Regions from separate parts of the Streptomyces sp. NPDC046866 genome, predicted to be linked through region 2. Evidence: riboswitches for the same ligand, from Rfam matches in the RefSeq annotation. Region 2 holds a riboswitch; the other holds the start of a gene.
The links. Region 2 has a riboswitch for cobalamin ahead of AB0953_RS01895 (CbtB domain-containing protein). Riboswitches for the same ligand answer to the same signal wherever they lie in the genome.
Positions count from the first base shown of each region.

Region 1: linked by a shared signal. The riboswitch ahead of AB0953_RS24290 (energy-coupling factor ABC transporter permease) and the one ahead of AB0953_RS01895 (CbtB domain-containing protein) in region 2 are both predicted to bind cobalamin.

Region 1 is NZ_JBEYXN010000018.1:84,339-87,730, forward strand. It holds gene cbiQ (cobalt ECF transporter T component CbiQ) at 1-324, opposite strand, end outside; gene AB0953_RS24285 (energy-coupling factor ABC transporter substrate-binding protein) at 328-714, opposite strand; gene AB0953_RS24290 (energy-coupling factor ABC transporter permease) at 720-1,415, opposite strand; cobalamin riboswitch at 1,443-1,684, opposite strand; gene AB0953_RS24295 (flavodoxin family protein) at 1,952-2,665, shown strand; gene AB0953_RS24300 (hypothetical protein) at 2,716-3,249, opposite strand.
Region 2 is NZ_JBEYXN010000001.1:406,548-409,939, forward strand. It holds gene AB0953_RS01880 (class F sortase) at 1-11, opposite strand, end outside; gene AB0953_RS01885 (hypothetical protein) at 151-411, opposite strand; gene AB0953_RS01890 (CbtA family protein) at 433-1,185, opposite strand; gene AB0953_RS01895 (CbtB domain-containing protein) at 1,259-1,471, opposite strand; cobalamin riboswitch at 1,510-1,659, opposite strand; gene AB0953_RS01900 (histidine phosphatase family protein) at 1,659-2,153, shown strand; gene pucL (factor-independent urate hydroxylase) at 2,122-3,039, opposite strand; gene AB0953_RS01910 (aspartate aminotransferase family protein) at 3,277-3,392, opposite strand, start outside.

The sequences.
Region 1 (3,392 bases), on a different contig from region 2:
GCGCAGCAGCAGCTCGACGGCGTGCCGGGGGCCGTCCGGGGCCAGCGAGACCGGGCCCGCCGCCCCGCCCACCGCGAACAGCAGCGGCACCGCCCCGGTGAAGCAGAAGCCGAGCGGGATCCGGAAGGCCCGCCACAGCTGCCGCCCGGCCACCCCGGCCGGCCCGAGCAGCACGGCGAGGGTGGCGGCCGCCACCAGGGGGCCGCCGGGCCAGGGCGGCAGGCATACGGCGGTCACCGTCAGCCCGAGGCCCAGCAGGGCCTTCTCCAGCGGATGGCGGCCGCGCCAGCGACTGCTGTGCGCGGCCACGTCGATGGGCAGCACCGGCTACGACTCCGGGGCCGCGGGGGCGGCGGGGGCGGCCGCGTCACCGGCCGGAGCACCGGGAGCGGCGGCCCCGGCCGCGGCGGCCGCCGCTGCCGCTCCCTGGCGGCGGCCCTTGCGGACGCCGAAGTAGTACGCGAGCACGCCCGCGCCCAGCGCCGCCTGCAGGGCGAAGAGCGCCGACTCCACCTCGCTGGAGGGGGGTTCGTACAGCGGCGAGAACCACGGCTCGTAGTCCGGCTTGAGCTCGGTGATGGCCGCCTCGGCCTGGTTGTCGGAGCCCGAGAACGGCTCCTCCTTGCCGTCGCCCAGTCCCAGCGCCAGCGGCAGCACGGCGAGGGCGGCGACCAGGAGCAGCAGCAGGGCGTTGATCTTCGCGTTCCGGCTCATGCCCGTCACACCGTCGCCTTCTGCTCGCTGCGGCCCGCGGTGAGCTCGGCGACGCCCAGCCGGACCAGGTCGGACTTGCTGGACTGCATCAGCAGCCGCATCACCAGGACGGTGAGCAGGCCCTCGCTCACGGCCAGCGGGATCTGCGTGACCGCGAAGATGCCGCCGAACTTGCCGAGGGCGCCGAGGAAGCCGGTGCCCGGGTCCGGGAAGGCCAGCGCCAGCTGGACCGAGGTCACGCAGTAGGTGACCAGGTCGGCGAAGAACGCCCCGAGGAACACCGACACCATCAGCGGGGCGTCGAAGCGCCGCAGCAGGGCGTAGATCCCGTAGCCGGCCCAGGGCCCGGCGATCGCCATGGAGAAGACGTTCGCGCCGAGGGTCGTCAGCCCGCCGTGCGCCAGCAGCAGCGCCTGGAAGAGCAGGGTGATCGTGCCGAGCACCGCCATGATCGGCGGCCGGAAGAGGATCGCGCCGAGCCCGGTCCCGGTGGGGTGCGAGCAACTGCCCGTCACCGAGGGGATCTTCAGGGCGGACAGAACGAACGTGAACGCTCCGGACGCGCCGAGCAGCAGGGTGCTCTCGGGGTTGGCCTTCACCTCGCGGGTGAGCGCCCGGACGCCGTGGACGACGAAGGGGGCGGACGCGACGCCCCAGGCGACCGCGTGCCAGGGGGGCAGGAAGCCCTCGGCTATATGCATGAGTGGGAGACCTCTCCAGCACCTCGTGGATGGACAACGCGCCCCGGCCGGTCTCCTGGCTCACGGGTCCGATGCCCTGGCTCCGCCTTCCCGGGCGATGCGGATCCTCCCGCGCCGCCCAGTGGCTTCCCGCTGGGGGCACCCCCAGCGGCAGCTGGGGGAGGAGCCGGACTTCCCGTTCACAGTGGCGAGGGCCGCACCGGTCTTGCACCGGTTTCCCGTACACCAAGGCCCGCTGACCCTATTCGGCCGCATGCACCCGAAACAACCCGGCTTCCGGCCGCGCTGACCCGCCGTCCGTTCCGCTTGCGCCCGCCGGGCCGGACTGTCGTACGGGCGGGGGAGGCGAACCGGACCCGCCGCCACGGGAGTTCCCCATCCCGGCGCACGCCCGGCGCACGCCCGGCGCCCTTCCGCTCCCGCACCCCGACGCGCGCAACGGATCCGTACGGCGGGCGCGCGCCCGTACGCCGCCGCGCACCCGTACGGCCGCCGCCCGGTGGCGGACCGGGCCGGCCCCCGCACAGGCTGTCCCCGTGGCTGCCGAACACGACTACTCCGACCTGAGCGCCGTCTACGTCAACTGCACGCTCAAGCGCTCGCCCGAGACCAGCAACACCGAGGGCCTGATCTCCCGGAGCCGCGCCGTCATGGAGGCGGCCGGCGCCCGCACCTCGCTGATCCGCGCCGTCGACCACGACATCGCCACCGGCGTCTGGCCGGACATGACCGAGCACGGCTGGGAGACCGACCAGTGGCCGGTCCTCTACAGCGAGATCATGGCCGCCGACATCCTCGTCCTGTGCGGCCCCATCTGGCTCGGCGACAACAGCTCGGTGATGAAGCAGGTCATCGAACGGCTCTACGCCTGCTCCTCGCTCCTGAACGAGCAGGGCCAGTACGCCTACTACGGCCGCGTCGGCGGAGCCCTGGTCACCGGCAACGAGGACGGCGTGAAGCACTGCGCCATGAACATCCTCTACAGCCTCCAGCACCTGGGCTACACGATCCCGCCGCAGGCCGACGCGGGCTGGATCGGCGAAGCCGGCCCCGGCCCCTCGTACCTCGATCCCGGTTCGGGCGGCCCCGAGAACGACTTCACCAACCGCAACACCACCTTCATGTCGTGGAACCTGATGCACCTGGCGGCCCTGCTCAAACGCTCCGGCGGCATCCCCGCCCACGGCAACCAGCGCTCCGAATGGGACGCGGGCTGCCGCTTCGACTTCCCCAACCCCGAACACCGCTGAGCCCCCCGCCCGGCGGCCCGGCCGCCGGGCGGACGGAGCGGTGGCGCGCCTCAGCAGCACACGGTGCGGTGCGCGACGTCGAGGACGAAGCGCTCGGGGCGGTGCAGCGTGAACGAGGTGAAGGAGGGCCTGGTGTCGAAGGCCGCGCCGAAGGTGACGTACCCCTCGAAGTCGCCGGTCAGGGCCAGGCCCCGCAGTGCCGTCAGGCGGGTCGCGACCAGCGTGGGCCCGTGGTAGCTGCTGCTGCCGTCGTCCCGGTGGGCGGCGGCCGGGTGCAGGCGGATCTGCAGGAAGTGCTTCCCGGCCAGCGGGACGGGCTTGCCGGACCCGTCCTGGACCAGCTTCGGCACGCGGGTGACGGCGACCTCGGGGACGCGGCCCTTCAGGTCGATGACGATCCGGTCGTACGAGCAGTGCCCGGCCCAGCGGGCGTTCACGACGAGCGGGGTCGAGGCGGTGGTGCGCGCGGCGCCGGCCGCGGCGGGGACTGCGGCGGTGGAGGCCGGTGCGGCGAGGGTGATCCCCGCGGTGAGCAGCGCCCCCGTGGCCAGGGCCACGGTCTGCCGGCGGCGGAGGTGGTTCATGACGTCCCCCTGTTCTTCGTGAGGCGGGGACTGCTGTCACTGCTCAAGACACGACCGGGCCGCGCCCGGTTCCGTCAAAACCGAATAAATCGGGCAATGAGGAGTGGGTGGGGTGAATCTTCCCGTCTTGAGCGGGACAGGAG
Region 2 (3,392 bases):
GCGCGGAGCATGGAATGTCCTCCCGGTCCGATGCACCGGCTCCGGCGGCCGGTCCTCCTCAGAGCAGTGGACTCCGTCCCGGCCCCTCGGCACCGGTGACAACGCCGGGGACTGACGTTGCGTCACACGCCCGACGGCGGCCGGGCCGTTTCAGACCACCACGAACGCCACCGCCGCCGCCCCCATGAGGGCGGCGGCGAGGTGGATGGCCGGGTGGCCGTAGTCGCCGTACCAGAGGTGGCGCACCAGGCCGCCGACCGCGGCCAGGGCCGCGATGATGCCGATCTGGGCCAGCAGCGTGACGGCGGTGAAGGGGGCCAGCAGCAGGACGACGGAGTTGAGCCAGAACGGGACCGCGCCGGTCCACCCGCGCCATCGGCAGAACGCCGTCCGGCAGAACGCCGTCTGCATGTATCACCGGCCCCTCACTGGTCAACTCGTCAGCTGAACAGCCTCCTTGGGGGCGGCGGCGGGTACAAGGGCCCGTTCGGCAAGAAAACCGAAGGCCAGGCCGAAAGTCGTCCACATCGCGGTCTGGATGCCCAGGGTCGCGAGGCGGAACTGCCAGACGAGGGTGGCCGGGAAGTCCTCGGGGACCTCGTTGACGGCCGGCAGGAACGCGTACGCGATCCCGACCGCCGCGACGAAGGCCAGCGAGGCGACCACCGAGGCGTTCCAGTTGCCCATCCCGGGCGCCAGCCGGCGGCCCAGGATCAGCGCGCCGGCGCCCAGCAGCACGCTCAGCGCGATCATCAGCACGAAGAGCGTGGTCCTGGTGACGACGGTGTCGGGGTCGCCGACGGCCGGCGGGTTGGACGGGTACTTGAGGAACGGCACCAGGTTGAGGGTGACGAACAGGCCGCCGGAGACCAGGGCCGCCGTGGCCCGCGGGCCGAAGCGGCCGATGCGGCCGAGGGCGTAGCAGAACACGAGGGCGGCGATGCCGCCGAACGCGACGCCGTACAGCAGCGTGCCGGTGCCGAGGCCGGCCGTGGCCTGCAGGGCCCGGCTGACCGGGCCCTCATCGGCGTGGTCGTGCCCGGCGGAGGCGGCTTCCTCGAGGGCGATGGCCGCGTCGACCTTGGACTCGCCCAGGACGTACGCGACGAGGAATGCGGCCACACCGGCGAACAGGCCGGCGAGCATGCCCCGCACCAGCAGGACGCGGGGGGAGATGGGGTTCATGGGCTTCCCTTGCGGATCGCGGGGACCGGCGGTCCTCCGGGGCGGCGGACCGCCGGATCGGTGGACCGGCGGATCAGTGGCAGGGGAACCCGAGCAGGTGGCGGCCGTCGTGCATCCACTCGTGGACGGTGTCGCCCTCGAAGAGGGCGGTGGCGCCCTGCTCGGCACCGACGAGGTAGAGCAGGACGAGCATCAGGATGCCGGCGAAGACGGCCCACGGGGCGAGCGCGGAGAGCGAGATCGGGGCAACGGCAGGGGCCGAAGCGGGCACGGCGGGGTTGGCCATGGCAGGTACCTCCAGAGGGAACACGCGTCCCGGTCAGTGGTGCTCGCAACGACGGTGGCGGGTCTGACTTCCCTCCCTCGCGGGCGGGTTCACAGTGGCGCGACCGTGCCGGATTTCCACCGGCTTCCGTCGTACCGTCGTCTTGTTTGGTTGTCGTCCGAGACGGTACCCCTCTTATGCTGCCTTTATGAAGAGCGGCGTCGTACGAGTTCAGTTCGTCACACCGCCGTTCGACGACTCCGTCCGGCAGGTGAGATTCGGCCACGGCCGCCCCTGCCCCGGGTACGAGGGGCTCCGCGGACAGGACACCGGCCGCTGGGCGGGCCGCACCCTGGACGACGTGGCCGCCGAGGATCCCGACGGCCTCCGGCGCTGGCTGACCGATCCCGCGTACGCCCCGCCCGGCGGGGAGTCCCTCGCCGCCCTGACCGCCCGCGTCGGCGCCGAACTGGCCGGCCTGGCCCCCGGCACGCACCGCGCGGTCGTCGAGCAGGCCGTCGTACGGGCCGCCGTGGTGCACGCCCTGGACCTGCCGGCCACGGCGTTCTGGCGGCTCGACGTCCGGCCCGGCCACGTCACCGTGCTCACCGGGCGGGCCGGGCGCTGGAACCTCCGCCTCGGCGAACCCGAGGCGGCCGGCCAGGCGGCGGCTAGGCCACGATCCAGTCGCTCGTCGCGATGACCGGCTGTACGCCGTCGCGGTGGACGGTGCCCTCGATGAGGCCGTACATGCGGTCCGCCGCGAAGTAGACCTCGTTGTCGTTCTTGAGGCCGAACGGCTCCAGGTCCACCAGGAAGTGGTGCTTGTTGGGGAGGTTCAGCCGCACCTCGTTGACCCGCGGGCAGTTGTCGAGCACCCGCTCGGCCATCTGGTTCAGGGTCTGCTGGAGCGAGTAGGAGTACGTCTCCGCGAAGGCCTCCAGCATGTGCTTGCGGACCTTCCTGTACGACCGGTCCCAGTCGAACGCGGCGTCGTCGGCGGCGAGCGCCGAGTGCGCCCAGCGCGCGGTGACCTTGGTCGCGAGGATGCGGTCGTACGCCTCCTTGAGCGTGGTGTACCGGTCCTTGATGTAGCCGTGGAACTCGGAGTCCGTCGAGTTCATCACGGTCAGGTCCTTCAGGCCCGAGATGACCTGGAGGCCGGTGGTCTCGCTGTACGTGATCTGCGCGGTGCGCACCTCCTGGCCCTTGCGCACGAAGGAGTGCTGCTCCTTGCGCGTGGGCACCGGGATCCGCTCCCAGGCGAACTCCTCGATGCGGATCTGCGCCTCGCGGATCGGCGCCTGCGAGGAGACGAAGTGCTTGGCCAGCAGGATGCCGAAGGCCTCGGGGGAGTCGATGCCGTGCTCCTTGCCGAAGGCGTACACCGTGTTCTTGGTGGTGTCGGTCGGCAGGCAGTTGGTGTTGTCGCCCGTGAGGTGGACGTCGCGGAACTCGCCGCGCAGCGCGACCGAGACGTTGAGGTCGCGGATCTCGTGCCAGGACCCGTCGCCGCCCTTGCGGGTGACCTTGACGATGCGGTTCTCGGCCTTGCCGTACTGGTTCTGGGCCAGGACGTGCTTGCTCATGCGCTGTCTTCCTTCGGGTACGCGGAGTCCGGCTGGCTGGATCCCGTACGCCCGGCGTCCGGCGGGCCCGCGGCCCGCCCCCCGCCGTTCAGTCCCCCGGGGACCGCCCCGGGACTGACGTGCATCCCGGTCCGTAGGTGCTCTGTCGGATTTCAGCACGTTCACGTGGTGTCCGTAAGGGCGCGGATCCTCCGAGAACGGGCACCCAAGGCTTGGGCGTCCCTCTGACGGTGCAGGTCAGACGGTGTGCGCATCGGCCACGGCGAGGGCCTCGCCGAGGACGGCCAGGCCCTTGGCCACGTCGTCGGCGGCGATGTTGCACGGCGGGGCGACGTGGATGCGGTTGCCCGCGG